Regions from separate parts of the Psychrosphaera aestuarii genome, predicted to be linked through region 3. Evidence: predicted binding sites of a transcription regulator. Region 3 holds the regulator's gene; each other region holds the start of a gene.
What was found. Region 3 encodes sigma-54, which starts transcription at its own class of promoters, with help from an activator protein. Its sites were predicted from a motif close to GTTGGCACGNNNNTNGNNT; they were not measured.

Region 1: J9318_RS06240 (FimV/HubP family polar landmark protein) is a predicted target of sigma-54. The motif match lies at 2,099-2,117, and genes of this name have one in related genera.
Region 2: J9318_RS02130 (PEP-CTERM sorting domain-containing protein) is a predicted target of sigma-54. The motif match lies at 1,679-1,697, and genes of this name have one in related genera.
Region 4: flgJ (flagellar assembly peptidoglycan hydrolase FlgJ) is a predicted target of sigma-54. The motif match lies at 2,022-2,040, and genes of this name have one in related genera.

What each region holds. Positions count from the first base shown of each region.
Region 1 is NZ_CP072844.1:1,384,999-1,389,219, forward strand. Features, by position in the region: gene J9318_RS06230 (4-phosphoerythronate dehydrogenase) at 1-984, shown strand, start outside; gene J9318_RS06235 (aspartate-semialdehyde dehydrogenase) at 992-2,011, shown strand; gene J9318_RS06240 (FimV/HubP family polar landmark protein) at 2,260-4,221, shown strand, end outside.
Region 2 is NZ_CP072844.1:450,423-454,643, forward strand. Features, by position in the region: gene J9318_RS02120 (PEP-CTERM/exosortase system-associated acyltransferase) at 1-731, shown strand, start outside; gene J9318_RS02125 (ThiF family adenylyltransferase) at 745-1,599, shown strand; gene J9318_RS02130 (PEP-CTERM sorting domain-containing protein) at 1,760-2,614, shown strand; gene prsT (XrtA/PEP-CTERM system TPR-repeat protein PrsT) at 2,687-4,221, opposite strand, start outside.
Region 3 is NZ_CP072844.1:798,919-803,139, forward strand. Features, by position in the region: gene rapZ (RNase adapter RapZ) at 1-521, opposite strand, end outside; gene ptsN (PTS IIA-like nitrogen regulatory protein PtsN) at 524-973, opposite strand; gene hpf (ribosome hibernation promoting factor) at 1,065-1,352, opposite strand; gene J9318_RS03655 (RNA polymerase factor sigma-54) at 1,386-2,879, opposite strand; gene lptB (LPS export ABC transporter ATP-binding protein) at 2,932-3,657, opposite strand; gene lptA (lipopolysaccharide transport periplasmic protein LptA) at 3,673-4,161, opposite strand; gene lptC (LPS export ABC transporter periplasmic protein LptC) at 4,154-4,221, opposite strand, start outside.
Region 4 is NZ_CP072844.1:1,307,941-1,312,161, forward strand. Features, by position in the region: gene flgH (flagellar basal body L-ring protein FlgH) at 1-287, shown strand, start outside; gene J9318_RS05905 (flagellar basal body P-ring protein FlgI) at 297-1,391, shown strand; gene J9318_RS05910 (hypothetical protein) at 1,424-1,831, shown strand; gene flgJ (flagellar assembly peptidoglycan hydrolase FlgJ) at 2,101-3,165, shown strand; gene flgK (flagellar hook-associated protein FlgK) at 3,178-4,221, shown strand, end outside.

The DNA of each region.
Region 1 (4,221 bases), 590 kb from region 3:
ACGGCAACAATTGGTGAAGACCATATTGATAAACAGTTACTTAGCGAAAGAGGCATAGCATTCAGTTCTGCACCAGGATGCAACGCAAATTCTGTCGCTGAATTTGTAATAAGTGCTTTGTTCGTTCTAGCCGAAAAATACCAAATTGATTTTAGTGAAAAAACAGTCGCAGTCATAGGTGTTGGTAATATTGGCCAAAACTTACAACAAAAATTGTCAGTATTAGGTATAGAGCTTTTACTATGTGATCCATATCGAGCTAACGATGATAGTTTAACCAATTACGTTACGTTAGAAGCAGCACTTACTAAAGCCGACGTAATAAGCTTTCATACACCATTAACTCGAACTGGGCCTTATCCGACCTATCATTTATTAAACGGAAAAAATTTGCCGTTATTAAAAGATGATGTATGCATTGTGAATGCGAGTCGAGGTGAGGTGATAGATAACCAAGCCTTGTTGACTCATATACAGTTCCGTCAAAAACACGGTAAACCAGCCATAAGGTTAGTGCTAGATGTTTGGGAAGGTGAGCCAAATCCGCTTAAAGAATTAATTCCATTTTGCGATTTAACGACTGCGCATATTGCAGGATATAGTCTTGAGGGAAAAGCCAAGGGCACGGAAATGCTCTATAAAAAAGTGTGTGAGTTATTCAAGTTAAAAACTTCGGTATCTTTGGCGAATACTTTGCCAAAAGGTCTAATAACCGATATTCATTTAGACTATAAAGTTGACTCCAACAAAGAGCAAAGTCTGGGTTTGAAGTTATCATCCACAAGCTTGTTAAAAATACTCATTCATACCGTGTATGACGTTAGACGCGATGATGGTGTCTTTCGACATAACTTAGATAAAAATAGTTTTGATTGGATAAGAAAAAACTATCCAATACGTCGCGAATGGTCGTCAATTTCTGTAAACTGTAACCATCCTGAAGTAGCCGACTTTTTACGTTTGTTAGGCTTCAACACTAAGTAGAGAAAGAATGTCAGAACAAAAATATAATATTGCTGTATTGGGGGCCACAGGTTTAGTTGGCCAAAACATCATAGAAGGGCTAGCGGAAAGAAACTTTCCTGTTGGGGAGCTGTTCCCGTTAGGGAGTGAACGTTCAGCAGGTGACAGCATTTCATTTAAAGGGAAAGATATTGAAGTGCAAAACGCGGCTGATTTTGATTGGGCACAAGTCCAATTAGCAATCTTTAGTGCAGGCTCTGATGCATCTAGACGTTATGCGCCGATTGCAGCTGATATGGGCGTGGTTGTTATCGACAACACATCTTATTTCCGTAACGAACCAGATGTACCTCTTGTGATCCCTGAAGTTAATCCTCATGCGCTAGCTGACTTTAGAAACAGAAATATAATTGCGAATCCAAACTGTTCGACTATTCAGATGTTAGTTGCATTAAAACCGTTACACGACGCGTATGGAATTGATCGTATCAATGTCTGTACATATCAATCAGTGAGCGGTGCAGGCAAGGGGGCAATTGATGAATTAGTGGCTCAAACCGCCCAGTTGATGAATGGCCGTCCAGTAGAAACGGAGCATTTTCCTGTACAAATGGCATTTAACGTTATCCCTCAAATAGACAGCTTCGAAGACAACGGATACACCCGTGAAGAAATGAAGATGGTTTGGGAAACGCATAAAATAATGGGTGACGAATCAATTCGAGTAAATCCAACGGCGGTTCGAGTGCCTGTCTTTTACGGTCATGCAGAGTCTATTCATGTTGAGTTACGCCAACCCGTCTCTGCAGAAGATGTAAAGAACGTACTAGCAAATGCGCCTGGCGTTGCATTAATGACGGAAGATAAAGACTATCCAACTCAAGTAACACACGCTAGTGGGCAAGATCAAACCTTTGTTGGCCGTATTCGCGAAGATATTTCTCATCCAAATGGTATAAATTTATGGGTAGTGGCCGATAACGTTCGTAAGGGCGCGGCAACGAATAGTTTGCAAATTGCGGAACTACTCATTAAAGAATATCTGTGATTTAAATAAATATTTTATAAGCCTCGAACCTACCGAGGCTTTTTTTTGGTCTAAATTTAATAAACCGACATAAAGTTGACAGAATTAAGTGGTACAAGCTTTGCTTTACTTTTTTAAAGTGTTTAAATAATTAATGATGACTTGAGTTATTTTTGTAGTGTTTTCATCTAAGTTTTTATTGAAAATAGCTCGAGACAACAACCTATTACCGCAAATTGGCGGAATTATATTGAATCTGGAATTTATCAATGCGCTCTAGCTTAAAATTATTTGCTCTGTTTATGTTCATCTTGTCGTTCTCAACGGCAAATTCGGTTTATGCAGATAACAAACTAAAAGGCCCTAAAGGGGTCGACTATGGCGAAATGGGCGAAACATATGGGCCTATCACCAGCCGTGACACCATGTGGAAACTGGGTAATAAATTTAGACACAGAAATAATGTTTCTGTGTATCAAGTTATGGTTGCTGTTTTAAAAAAGAACCCAAATGCTTTTGATTATAATAATTTAAATGGCTTAAAAACGGGTAGTATATTAAAAATACCTAGCCATAAAGAAGTAATGGCGATAGAGCCGTTATATGCAAAAGAACGGGCTGATGCAGACGATAAACTGTGGCAAGACATAATTAGTGGCAAGTTGGACCAAAGTAAAATTGATATCGCATTGGCGCCGATAGAAGCGGCAAAACAAGTCGATGTTACTAACGCAAAAAAAGAAATATCAAAAAAGATAGAACAAGTTGAAGAGAAGCAGGTTAAAGCTTTTGAAACAATCCAAACACAGCTCGATAGTGCAAAAACCCAAAATCAGTCCCTTCAAGAAGAAAACTTAGCCTTGCAAGATAAGCTCTCTGCATTGTCGGATAAATTAACAAACGTAGAGCAAGCAATTGGCAATGAAAGTCAATTAAGACAAGAAACTCAACAAATACTCACTAAACTTGAAGAGTTGTTGTTAAAACAACAAGAAGAATTGGCACTTGCAAAGGCTCAAGCAGAAGATAAAAGTGTTTTCGATGAAATAAATGAGTTTTTATCGTCAACAACAGGAATTATTGTTCTGTCTACCTTACTTTCGTTATCTGTTTTAGTAGGTTTAGCGTTATTTCTCAAAAAGAAATCAAACACTGAATCGAACCCTTTAATGGATCCGTTATCTGCACCTCTTGATTCGCCAATGGCAGGAAGTTTTAGTGAAGCTCCAGATTTAGATATCGCCTCTGATTTAGATGTAGATGACAGTCTAGACTCATTGGATCCATTTAGTGATGACCTGTCTGGTTTAGATGACGCGCTAGAAGATGATCTCGATGGCTTAGATATGGACGATGATCTATTAGATGATGACTCTTTAGACGATGTTTCATTGGATGACGATGAGCTGTTATCCGATGAATCCGCATTTGATGACTCTGCTTTCGATGATTCTATTGATGACGATCAGTTACTCGACGATGGCTCTGAGTTACAAGAAATAGATCTTGCCGATGATGAAGAAGAGTCAATCGTACAAGCAGGTGACATTGATGCCTTGCTGGATATGGATGACGACGACTCACTTGATGCATTAGATGATGATCTTACCGATCAGCTTAGCGAAGACATGGATGAAACTGATATTGTGACAGATGAATCTGTTGCAGCCGATATCGACCAAGGTGCAGCACCTGACGATGATATGGATACAGGTGTAAATGATTTAGACGATGAGCTTGGTTTAGATGAAGACGACTTCGACATAGATTCGTTGATTGAAGAGGCCGGCGATACCGAGGCAATAGACGAAGAACCAGAAGTATTGACTGGTGATGACTTTGATATTGACTCTTTGATTGAAGACGAAACTGATTCTGAAAAGGAAACTAGCGAACAGCCAGATTTAACTGAAGATGACATTGAAGAAGTAGCGCTAGAGGATGACGACTTTGATATTGACTCGCTAATTGATGGTGCTGCCGGTTCAGCAGAGCCAGAATTAGAAGCTGAGCCAGAAGCTTCGTCAGAAATAGATGCCGGCGATATTATATTAGAGGATGATGATTTTGATATCGACTCTCTAATTGATGATGCCGCCGAGTCAACTGAACCTGAACCAGAAGCTTCGTCAGAAATAGATGCCGACGATATTACATTAGAAGATGATGATTTTGATATCGATTCTCTAATTGATGATGCTGCCGAGTCAACTGAACCAGAACTAGAATCT
Region 2 (4,221 bases), 350 kb from region 3:
CTGAAAAAGAAAAGGCATTCGCAATAAGACACGACGTTTATTGTGAGGAATTAAAATTTGAACCGCTTAGAGAGTCTAGACTGGAAAATGACGAATTTGACAAGCAGTCTATCCACTGCCTCATACAACACCGCTCTACGGAAAAATATGCCGGTACGGTTAGAATGGTATGTTCTAACTCTCCTGAACAACTATTACCAATAGAAAAATATTGCCTAGACTCAATTGATCATCCAACCCTAAACCCAAACCTATTTAAACGCGAAGAAATTTGTGAGATTTCGAGATTAGCAGTACCTTCAGAATTCAGACGTCGACAATCAGATAAGTTTAAAGGTGCTGCGACAGGTGCAATTAATGAAACAGTTTATTCTGAACGTGAATTACGTTGCTTCCCTTTTATTGCGGTAGGTTTATATCTTTCTGCTGCGAGTGTGGTTATGAAGGCCGGCGTAAAACATGTCTTTGTTATGATGGAGCCTAGATTAGCTCGAAGCTTAAAGTTTGTCGGGATAGAGTTCGAACAAATTGGTCCTGTTGTTGACTACCACGGCAAGCGAGCACCTTACTACATAGATCCTTATTCGTTGCATAAAACACTAAGCCCTGGATTTCAGCTATTATTTAAAAATATCATTAATGATCTTTCTTTGGACAACAAAGAAAACTTCGATGCAGAATTAATAGGTGTACATGCCTTTCCAAAAAAACTAATCCAAACTGAGTCATAAGTCGGGCCAAATTATGTTTAATTACGATGATGCTTTTTCAAGAAATATAGGTTGGGTAACGGAGGCCGAACAAGCCAAACTAAAAAACAGCAGAATCGCCTTTGCAGGTTGTGGAGGCGTTGGTTCTGCACATGTAACTGCACTGGCTCGTTTAGGTGTCGGAAATTTTAACATCTCTGATTTTGACGAATATGAAGTACATAACTTTAACCGTCAGCTCGGAGCTTATATGTCTACCATTGATGAGCCTAAATGCTCGGTGATGGGCAAAGTCATCAAAGATATTAATCCAGAAGCAGATGTGAAAGAGTTTCCAACAGGAATCTTTGAAAATAACGTTGATGAATTTCTCGACAACGTAGACATTTACGTTGACTGCTTAGACTTTTTTGCGCTTGAAGCACGAAAGTTAGTTTTTAAAAAATGTGAAGAAAAGCAAATTCCCGTTATAACAGCAGCGCCTTTAGGTATGGGCAGTGCCTATTTGTGCTTTATGCCAGGTAAAATGTCTTATGAGCAGTATTTTAGGTTTGAAGACAAACAAACGGAAAATGAGCAATTAATCCAATTTTTAATTGGCCTGTCACCATCAATGTTACAACGTAAGTATTTGGTTCTACCAGAAAAGGCTGATTTTAAAGCAAAAAAAGGGCCTTCTACGATAATGGGTGTGATGTTTTGTGCAGCGGTTGCAGCATCTAACGTATTAAAAGTACTACTAAACAGAGGTGACGTGATTGTCGCACCGCATGGCCTCCACTTTGATGGTTACACCAACAAACTCAAGAAAACCTACTTGCCATTTGGAAACCGCGGTATCAAGCAGAGACTAATGTACAAGATAGCGCACAATATAGTTAATAAATAGACTGTCTAACTTTTTTACAAAGTATAATTTAAAAACAGTGAATTAAGAAAAAAGTTATTACAAATCAACATATTATATTGTTGGCAAGTAACTTGCTTTGTACTAGGCAGTACGATACGTTTTGTATCACACAGCTTACAACTCCATTAAGGAAAGTGTTATGAAAACATTTAACAAAGCTTTAGTAGCAACAGGATTAGCAATTGCTTCATGCGCGTCGTTTGCAGATCCTATTGTTATCGATACATCATACATGGCAGGTTATCCAACAGATCTAGCACCACTAGACGCAGATGGTAATTCACTAACTGCAGGTGTAGAGGCTCTAACAATTAACGCGAGTAGCACAAACGTTTCAAATTACGTTGATACTAACGGAGTTGCTGGCATTCAAACAGGTGACTATGTTTTTGACTTAGTTCAAAACCGTGGTATTGGCTTAAACTTAGGTTCTGCAACTCAAAACGGATCTAACACTGAGTTATATGGTTCTGGTTGGGCTTTTGACATTGATTACATGTTAGAAGGCTTTGCAGCTATAGTTCCAGATGCAACAACTCCTACAACTAACTATGTTGGTGTGTTTACTGGTGGTTGGGCGAACATAGACCTAACAAATTTATACAATAATACAGTTTATGACGACGTACTTAAACTTGAATTAACAGCGTCTAACGGTACACCTATTTCAGGTGGTCAAAATGCGTTAACTTTTACGTTTAAAATTGTTGACGTAGTTTCTGGTCTTTTCTTCTCAAACGGAAATGACTTAGCTGACCTACTAGGTGCAAATGTTGTACTTAATATGAAAGCAAACGCTGACTTACAAAATCAAAGTAATGCTCCAGTGTTAGCTGGTACATACGATATCGGTGGTACTACATATGACAAGTACACTAGAACAACTTCATTAGGTTCTATTGACTTACGTCTAGTATCTGAACCATCAACGTTAGCTATCTTCGGTTTAAGCCTTTTAGGTTTAGCTGGTGTAGCAAGACGTAAAGCTAAATAAGACTTAGCTTAAATAAAAAAAACCAGTTGATAATCAACTGGTTTTTTTGTGTCTGTTATTTACTATCGCCCATCAGTTCATCTGACTAACGATAAGTTTCTTTTCCAATAAACCAGCATGATCTGGTGCAATGACTAAGCCTTTTTCAATCCACTCTTTTGCATTGTCTTTTTGTTTTAAACTTAAATAAATATTAGCAATAGTATCTATAACCTGGCTATTGTTTGGCGCAATTTCTGCAGCTTTTAATGCAAAGCTTAATGCCTCTTTATGTTTGCCTTGTTCAGTATATAAATAAGCGACATTATTTAATGCGACTAAATTTTTATCGTTTAGAGTAAGTAACTTAGAGTAGTATTTTAACGCTTTTACTTTATCTAAATATATAAAGTGATTTGCCAAAATAAAGGTAGCATTTGCATCATTTGGTTTACTTTCTACATGTTGCTCTAAAAACGTAATACCTTTATCTGTATTCTTGTCTTTTGTGTAAGTAATGTAAATAATCGCTGCAGTGCCATTTGAATCCCATTTCTCGTAGCTTTCCAAAAGAATTGGTAAAGAGTCAGAATAGTTTCCTTTCATTGCGATAATTTGGCCTGTCACTCGAAGGCCCATACCAGAAGTTCGAATGTCGTCTGTCACATTCTCCATCACACTTTCTGCTAGTTTTATTTTGCCTGTGTTAATTGCGTGGTAGGCTTTAAATAATAAAAACAAAGAATTATCAGGGAATAAGGCCAACGCCTTTTCAGCCGTTTCTATAGTCAGTTTATGTAACCCAAGCGTTTCAGTGATTTGCAATTTGTTGGCCCAACTCACCGGTTTATTTGGCGAAGCCTTAATCCAACTATCTGCTACCTCTAAGGCTTGTTTGATATTATTGGTTAAAATCAATAGACGAGTTTTCATTTGCCAAAACTCTGCCGACTTGCTAGTTACCTTATCTAAAACACTTAACGCCTTTTCATACTCTTTTTGTTGTGAATATATCTTGGCTAAAAAGATAGTAAGAGCTTGGTTATTTGCATTCGAAATCGTAGTCTCAATATGCTCAATGACACCGGATAGCTGAGCGTCTTCGGAATTCATTGCTAGCGAGTAATACAATTCTACTGCTGGAAAGTATTGAGGTTGCATAGCTAAAACATTACGAACAATGTTCGTTGCTTTGTTATAGTTACCTGCATCAGCCGCTTTCGAAGCCGCATACATTTGTGCCGCAATATTTGACTTGTCGAGCTCTAAGGCTCTTTCAAGATTAGAGTTTCCTTGCTGCTTATTGCCCATCGCTAATTGAGATATACCCATTAAGCTATAAGCGCTCGCACTCTCTGGTTTATCTTTTAGCCATGCTTGCGCTACATCTAAAGCTTTTTGATACTCACCAGACTGCAAATAAGCTGCCGCTAAATTAGAACGAGTTAAATCAGAATCTGGCGCTAAGGTTACGGCCTCTTCTAAATCCTCTAGTCCACTGATGTCCGATAACGAGAGTTTAAATGTACCTAACTGGCGCTTTAAGTCCGAAGATACGTCTTCCTGCTCTAGTTTTGCCAAAGAACGTTCTAGTAGTTCAATCGCTTCACTGGCACCGGCCTCATTGC
Region 3 (4,221 bases):
GGTACCCCATATTTAAAGCCGAACGACTCGAAAGTAATAATAAGTTCTTTATCTGACTTTCCTAATATCTTTTCTCTCACCATCTCGGTTAGTTGATGAACATTTAAATCCGAGGTATCAATATATAAATCGGCTCTAGACGATAACCCATCTAAAAGCTTACTCTCCTGTGCGATTGCATCAGGTAGTGACGCATCACCTTTGGTTAAAGGGTGTAGGCGCCTTGTTTCACTATAGCGACGAATTAATACGTCATCTTTAGCATCTATATATAGAACGGTCGTCTTTACGCCTTTGGGTAAGAAATCTAAATTATCCATTAACTCTTGTTCAGAGCTGGGCAAGTTTCTAACGTCAATACTGACGGCAACTTGAGGATAATTTTTAGATAAGGAGTGTGATAATGCAGGTAATAAATTAACCGGTAAATTATCTACGCAATAGTAGCCTAGATCCTCTAGTACTCTTAATACGACTGTCTTCCCTGAGCCTGAACGGCCACTAACGATAAATATATGCATGATTAAGCAGCTTCAATTATTTTGTAAAGATCATTATCAGTTTCGGCGCTTCTTATTTTACGAAGCATTTCTTTATTATCAAAAATTTCTGCGATTGACGCTAACGTATTTAAATGCACGTCACACTGATCTTCTGGAACAAGTAACGCAAAAAATACATCAACAGGTCTATTGTCTATTGCATCGTAATCAATGCCAGGGTGGATAACGATTAATACCGCCACTGGACTTTCATTTGGTGTTATTTTTCCATGAGGAATAGCAACGCCATTTCCTATTCCGGTACTCCCCAACTTTTCTCTATTCATAAGACTTGAGAGTATATCTGTGCAAGTGAGGTCTGGTAATTTTGTACTCGCGATCTCGGCAATATGCTCGAGGATCTTTTTCTTGCTTTGGCAATCTGTTAGTACTTTAGTGCACTCAGGTCGCAGGAGTAGCTTTACATTCATGGTTATCTTTTACTGCTTTACTCTTTTGATTTAAATCTCAAAAGATTGGTTAAAAGCACCGTCCATGGCGCTTTAAAATTAATAAAGAAAGTTAATGTCTGGTTAACTTTTCTTTGTGTTTAATGACTTGACGGTCAAGTTTATCAATTAAGGAATCAATTGCAGCATACATATCAGTATGCTCCGATGCAGCAAATAGTTCACCACCATTTACGTGCATAGTTGCTTCTGCTTTTTGGTTGAGTTTTTCAACGTCTAAAATCACATGGACGTTATTAATATGGTCAAAATGACGTTCTAACTTTGCAAATTTCGTATCAACATATTCTTTTAAAGACTCTGTTGCATCGACATGACGACAAGTTAAATTAATTTGCATATGCACTTCCTTCTGAATTGATAAAATGGATTGTTAAACCAATCGTTTTCTCTGGTTTGAAGGGGGAATGTTTAACGATTCCCGGTATTTTGCGATAGTTCTTCTGGCTACTTGGATGCCCTGTTCGGCCAGAATATCAGCAATCTTACTGTCACTTAACGGTTTTGCTTGGTTTTCTGCAGCAACTAACTTTCTTATTAAAGCCCGTATTGCAGTGGATGAACATTCACCACCATTTTCGGTGCTGACGTGGCTAGAAAAGAAATACTTTAACTCAAAGATTCCTCTGGGTGTGTGCATGAACTTTTGTGTTGTCACACGCGATATCGTGGACTCATGCATATCGACCATTTCTGCTACATCATTTAGAACCATTGGTTTCATCGCCTCTGGTCCGTATTCAAAAAATGCTTGTTGTTGTTGCACGATACAATTAGATACCTTCAATAAAGTGTCGTTTCTGCTTTCTAAACTTTTAATAAACCATTTTGCTTCTTGTAAGTGTGAACGAACAAATTGCGCGTCAGAGCTATTGGTTGAAGTTTTAGACAGTGAAGCATATTGTTCGTTCACTTTAATTTTAGGCATAGAATTAGGATTTAGCTCTACTAACCAACGACCTTTTTTCTTTACGACGGTAACATCTGGAATTACATAGTCAATTTCGTCTTTTATAACTAGGCTTGCGGGATTTGGATTCAGTTGTTGAATCAAGTCGAGTGCTTCTTTTAATTCAGATTCTTTTAATCTTGTTTTGCGGATTATAGTGCGATAATCACGGTTCGCTAACAGGTCGATATTTTCAGCAATGAGTTCAATAGCCTCTTCACGCCAAGGTGTGTCAGGGCTATATTGCTTTAACTGAACCAACAAACACTCTTGCAACCCTCGGGTGGCAACACCAATAGGATCAAAGTGTTGGATGCGTTTTAAAACCGCTTCAACTTCCTCTATTTCAACATCTTCGATGTCTACAGACTCAACAATGTCTTCAACAGATACCGTCAAAAAACCTTTGTCATCAATAGCATCAATAATGGCTGTTGCAATAGCTAAGTCATGTTCGGAAAAAGTGGATAGATTTAATTGCCATTTTAAATGGTCTTGAATATCAACAGTTGTTTCACCTTGATAAACGGTATCTTCACCGTCGTACGCAGGGCCTGAGCTCGCAGGAGCGGCGCTCATGTAGTCATCCCAAGTCGAGTCTGTGGGCAAGTCATCACTAATAGTTTGGTCTTGGATATTTTCGTTTGTATCGCGTTCTTCTCGCGTCCACTCGATATCGTCGTCGTTAGATGAAACTGAGGCTTCATTTTCATGACGATCATGGTTGTCTTGTGGTAATTCGATTTGTTCAACTGAGCCATGCTCTTCATCAGCTTCCAACAAAGGATTACTATCCAAGGCTTCTTGGATCTCTTGTTGCAATTCTAATGACGACAACTGCAACAGACGAATAGCCTGCTGTAATTGCGGGGTCATTGTTAACTGCTGACCCATTTTAAGTTGTAATGTTGGTCTCATTTGATCCCAGTAAAGTACTGACTAAAATAAACTTATTCGTGCTACCAAAATATCAAAGTTTGAACTGGTCACCAAGATAAACTTTCTTAACTATGTCACTTTCTAGCACTTGAGCCGGAGTTCCTTCAGCAATAAGCTCTCCATGACTAACGATATAGGCTTTTTCGCAGACATCAAGTGTTTCACGGACATTATGATCGGTAATAAGTACACCAATTCCCTTTGCTGTTAATTGTTGAATTATTTTCTTTATATCTATGACAGATATAGGATCAACACCCGCAAAAGGCTCATCTAATAGAATAATTTTTGGATCGGCAGCCAATGCCCTTGCGATTTCTACGCGGCGGCGCTCACCACCAGACAATGCCATACCAAGACTATCCCGAATATGATCAATATGAAATTCGGCAATTAAATCATCAAGTAAATCAGCCTGTTGGTTTGCATCTATGTCTTTTCGCATTTCTAGAACAGACATTATATTTTGTGAAACTGTCAGCTTTTTAAAGATAGACGACTCTTGAGGTAAATAACCAATGCCTTTGCGAGCTCTTACGTGCATAGGTTCGTGGCTCAAATCGATATCATCAAGCTGAATTAAACCTTTATCGTTAGGCACCAAACCAACAATCATGTAAAAAGTTGTTGTTTTACCCGCGCCATTTGGTCCTAACAAGCCAACTACTTGACCAGCTTCTACCGACAAGCTGACATCTTTAACAACTTGACGACTTTTATAGGATTTGGCTAAGTGCTTTGCCACCAACTTGGTCATATTTAATTTCTCTACTTAATTATTTGGCTGTGTTTTTTTTGTTTTTATCGTAGTAGTTACACGACCACCGGTTGACTTGTCGCCGTCAGCTTTGACTCTTTGTGCATTTAAATCAAATACGATATTACCACTTTCAACAATCGAGCTACCTTGCTTATATTTAGCTTGGCCATTCAATTCTAAAATACGTTCGTTAATCATATAAACGACTTCTAATGCTGTGGCCTCTAATGCTTCATTATTAGGATCATTTTGCAAAAAGCGAGCAGGTTTGCCTTTTGCTATTAGTTTTTCGCCTACGCCGTCTTTTGTTATTACATATAGTTCGTCAGCCGTGATCGTGAGCGTCCCTTGTTGTATTTTTACGTTACCGCTGAAATACATAGTGTTATTTTTGTAATCAAGATCTTGGTTTTTAGAATCAATAATAAGATCGTCATTAGCAAATGCATTAAGGCCAATACAAGCAAGTATAACAAGTGTCATCTTGATGAATTTAGTCATTTTTCGTCCCTTTTAAAATTGTTCTTACGTGATGTTTAAGTTTAACTGTTTGAGCTTTTA
Region 4 (4,221 bases), 510 kb from region 3:
ATCAAAGTAACAGCCTAAATGGACAAATAACAGTTCACGTTTTACGTGTGTTGCCAAATGGTAACTTGATTATTCGTGGCGAGAAGTGGTTAACGTTAAATACAGGGCAAGAATTCATTCGTCTGACAGGCATCGTCAGATCAGAAGATGTATCGTCTGACAATACCGTTGATTCTACTCGTGTAGCAAACGCTCGAATTTCATATAGCGGCAAAGGTTCCTTGGCTGAAGCCCAAGAAACTGGCTGGTTATCACAATTCTTCATGAGCACAATGTGGCCGTTTTAGGGGAATGAGATGAAAATAGTATTAAGTATAGTCACCGTGATAGGCCTGTTATTAAGTAGCAGTGTAAATGCTGTCCGTATCAAAGATGTATCAACGGTTCAAGGAATCAGATCAAACCAATTAGTAGGCTATGGTCTAGTGGTAGGTTTACCTGGTACAGGCGAACAAACAAGTTTTACTGAGCAAAGTTTTAAAGCAATGTTAGGCAATTTTGGTATTCAATTGCCAGCTAGTCTTAAACCAAAAATTAAGAACGTTGCAGCTGTTGCGGTACATGCAGATTTACCGGCATTTTCAAAGCCAGGCCAAAACATAGATATAACAGTCTCGTCAATTGGTAGCGCGGGAAGTTTACGAGGTGGCACGTTACTACAAACTTTCCTTAAGGGCGCTGATGGTAAAATATATGCAGTTGCTCAAGGTTCCTTAGTCGTTGGGGGCTTAGGTGTGCAAGGTTTAGACGGTTCACAAGTTGTGATTAATACCCCAACTGTTGGTCGCATACCAAATGGCGCAACAGTAGAACGCAGTGTACCTACACCTTTTGGCAACGGTGACCACATCACTTTTAATTTAAATGAGCCAGACTTTACCTCCGCAAAAAGGCTTGCTGATACCATTAACAACTTAGTCGGTCCAAACACTGCAAAACCAATGGATTCAGTGTCTGTTAGAGTTATAGCGCCTCGTGATATTTCACAGCGAGTGGCCTATCTATCAGCGATAGAGAACTTAGAGTTTCAACCTGCGAGTACCAGCGCGAAGATTATTGTTAACTCTCGCACCGGCACAATAGTAATAGGCAAAGATGTAAGGTTAAAACCTGCTGCGATTACTCACGGTAATTTAACAGTAACCATTGCCGAAAACCAACAGGTTGATCAACCAAACCCGCTAGCCCAAGGGCAAACGGTAGTAACAAATCAAACAATAATTGATGTAGCTAGAGATGATACTCGAGCATTTGTTTTTGACCCTGGTGCGAATCTTGATGATTTAGTACGCGCCATAAACCAAGTGGGCGCAGCGCCTGGCGACTTAATGGCAATATTAGAAGCCCTTAAACAAGCTGGTGCAATAGACGGCCAATTGGTTGTGATTTAACTTTTAATTTAAATAATAGAAGGAATAACACTATGGCATTTTCACAAGTATTGCTAAGTGATGTAACTGCGAATAAAGACACGAATCAGGCGATATTAGAGTTGTTAGACATTAACGAGTCTCACGACCTTCAATATCATGTTTATGAAATAGCCTTCGGTGACAAGCAAATATTTTGCTGTTTATCTGGTGGTAGCATTGAAAATGGTGTTATCGAGTTTACTCCAGTTGGCTTAGCTGCGTTTGAAGCATTAACGAACGTTAAGGAAATTTCTGATACAGAATATTTCGCTGATTATATTAGTACGGAAGAAAATATCGCTGAGCAAATTGAAACGGTATTTTCTCGAGTACCCAATGGCGCCAAAGTTTGTTTTGTCGGTGACATTACCGGCGAACTAAAAGAAGAGTTGTCTAAATATTTCACTATGATTCATTAGGATTATGGTATGACATTAGCCCACTGATGGACTGTAATTAATTATTGCGGTTCATCGGGCACCTTTCCTTGTTATTCTTATAACTGCTTTCTTAACTTTAGCTAGCTCTTTACGCTTCCTTTCACTCCCTTTACGTTTACCTATATCACCTTACTTAAACATTAATCATTTTACATGTGGCAAAACCGCTGTTGGCACAAGTCTTGATATAACTAAATTATGATTAATTTATAGGCTTGCTTTGATGCGAAAGTGTCAAAAAAACGACAATGAATAGTATTGGTGATTCAAGTAACTCTCTAGACCTAATTGGACTTCAAGAACTAAAGTCCAAGTCTCGATTAGATCCTGGAAATAAAGAAGCGCTGCACAAAGCTGCACAACACTTTGAGTCGATATTTATTGGCATGATGCTCAAGTCTATGCGAGAAGCAAACGCAGTATTTGAAGAGGGCAATCCCATGCACTCAAATACGACTAAGTTCTTCAGAGATATGTATGACTCACAGTTGGCCACTGATATGTCTGAGCAAGGCAGTATGGGACTCGCGGACATTATTGTTGATCAACTGAGTGGTGACAACGATAAGTATATAAATGCAGGTGTACTGCGAAATGATAACCGGTTTGATGAGTTAGTTGGCAAAATATCGACAAATAACAACATTGACAACTCAATTGAATCGGTAGAACCGACAGCTCAAAACCTTGGCTTTGTTACAAGCGACGATGCCGTCAAGCAACGATTATTTGCGACGGCTGAAGAAAATTCAAAAACAGTCCAACTAACAAATAACGCAAATGCCAAGACTTCAGAAAAAGTAGAAATTAACTTTGATTCACCAGAGTCTTTTGTCGATAGCGTTTGGCACTTTGCGAAACAAAACGCCGCTAAAATTGGTCTAAACCCAGCGGTGATGATTGCACAATCAGCCCTTGAAACAGGTTGGGGCAAACATGTGTTGAAAGATAAGGACGGTAATTCAAGTTTTAACTTATTCAATGTTAAAGCACTGCGAGATTGGGATGGCGATAAAACTGCGCAGTCTACACTTGAATTTGAAAATGGCGTCGCTGTGAAAAAAGTTGAACCTTTCCGTGTTTACAACAGTGTTAATGAGTCATTTGGCGACTTTATCAACTTCCTAAAATCAAGTAACCGCTATGAATCAGCCCTTGATAATGCCGACAATCCGGAACAGTTTTTGCAAGGTCTACAAGACGCTGGCTATGCAACCGATCCAAACTATGCAAATAAGATCTTAGGCATATTAAACAGCGACAATTTCAAAGAAATGATTGGCAAATTTTCTGAACCAAGTGATGGCGAATAGAGGAAATAGATAATGGCTGGCGGAATATTAGGTACGGGAGTTTCTGGTTTATCAGCAGCTCAACATGGGCTCGATACTACTGGACACAATATTGCCAACGTAAATACGGAAGGTTTCAGTCGTCAACGAGTCGAAACTCAGTCAACGGTTGGACTAGCATTTCGTAGCACCTTTCTAGGTAACGGCACACAACTCGCCGCAATTACTCGCACATTTAATGATTTTAATTATCAAGAAGTCATATTCAACGCCAGCCAGTTTAATTCAAATAATACTAAGTATGTGAACGCATCGAGAATGGATAATCTATTGGCCGATCCTGAAACTGGAATCACCACGTCATTCGAAGAAATGTTTGATGGGATAAATGGTATTACAGAAGAGCCAACCATTATTTCGGCAAGAAACGTATTGATCGCTCGGGCCGAAACCGTGGCAAAACGATTTAATACACTTTACGAAGAAATATCAGGTCAACACTTAGGTGCAGTAAACGAAGAAATTATAACTACGGTTGAAGAGATAAATGCGATAGGGGCAGAGATCGCCAATCTCAACGGTAAGATTCAAGTTGAAAATGCCGTAAGTGGAGATGGGTTTCCGCCAAACGATTTACTTGATAAGCGTGATTTATTGCTCAAACAATTAAGCGAAAAAATACAAGTTGATACCATTAAGCGAGATGACGGTACGATTAATGTCACAATTGGTAAAGGTATTACACTAGTGACTAACTCATTTGCGTTACCACTGTCGATTGAACGAAATGAATTTGATTCAAGTAAATTGGAAATTGGTATTGCCACTAGAGCAGACACAGTAAATAAAACATACATTACAAATCAATTATCAGGCGGTTCTCTAACTGGCTTATTTGACGCTAGAGACAATCTAATTTTACCGACATTACAAGAGATAGGTAAGTTAGCAATTGGCTTGGCGGACAACTTTAATCGGCAACAAACATTAGGCCGTGATTTAAATGGTGAGTCTGGAGAGTACCTGTTTAAAGACATTAATGAACCACAGGCCGTTTTGAGTCGAACGCTTAATTCT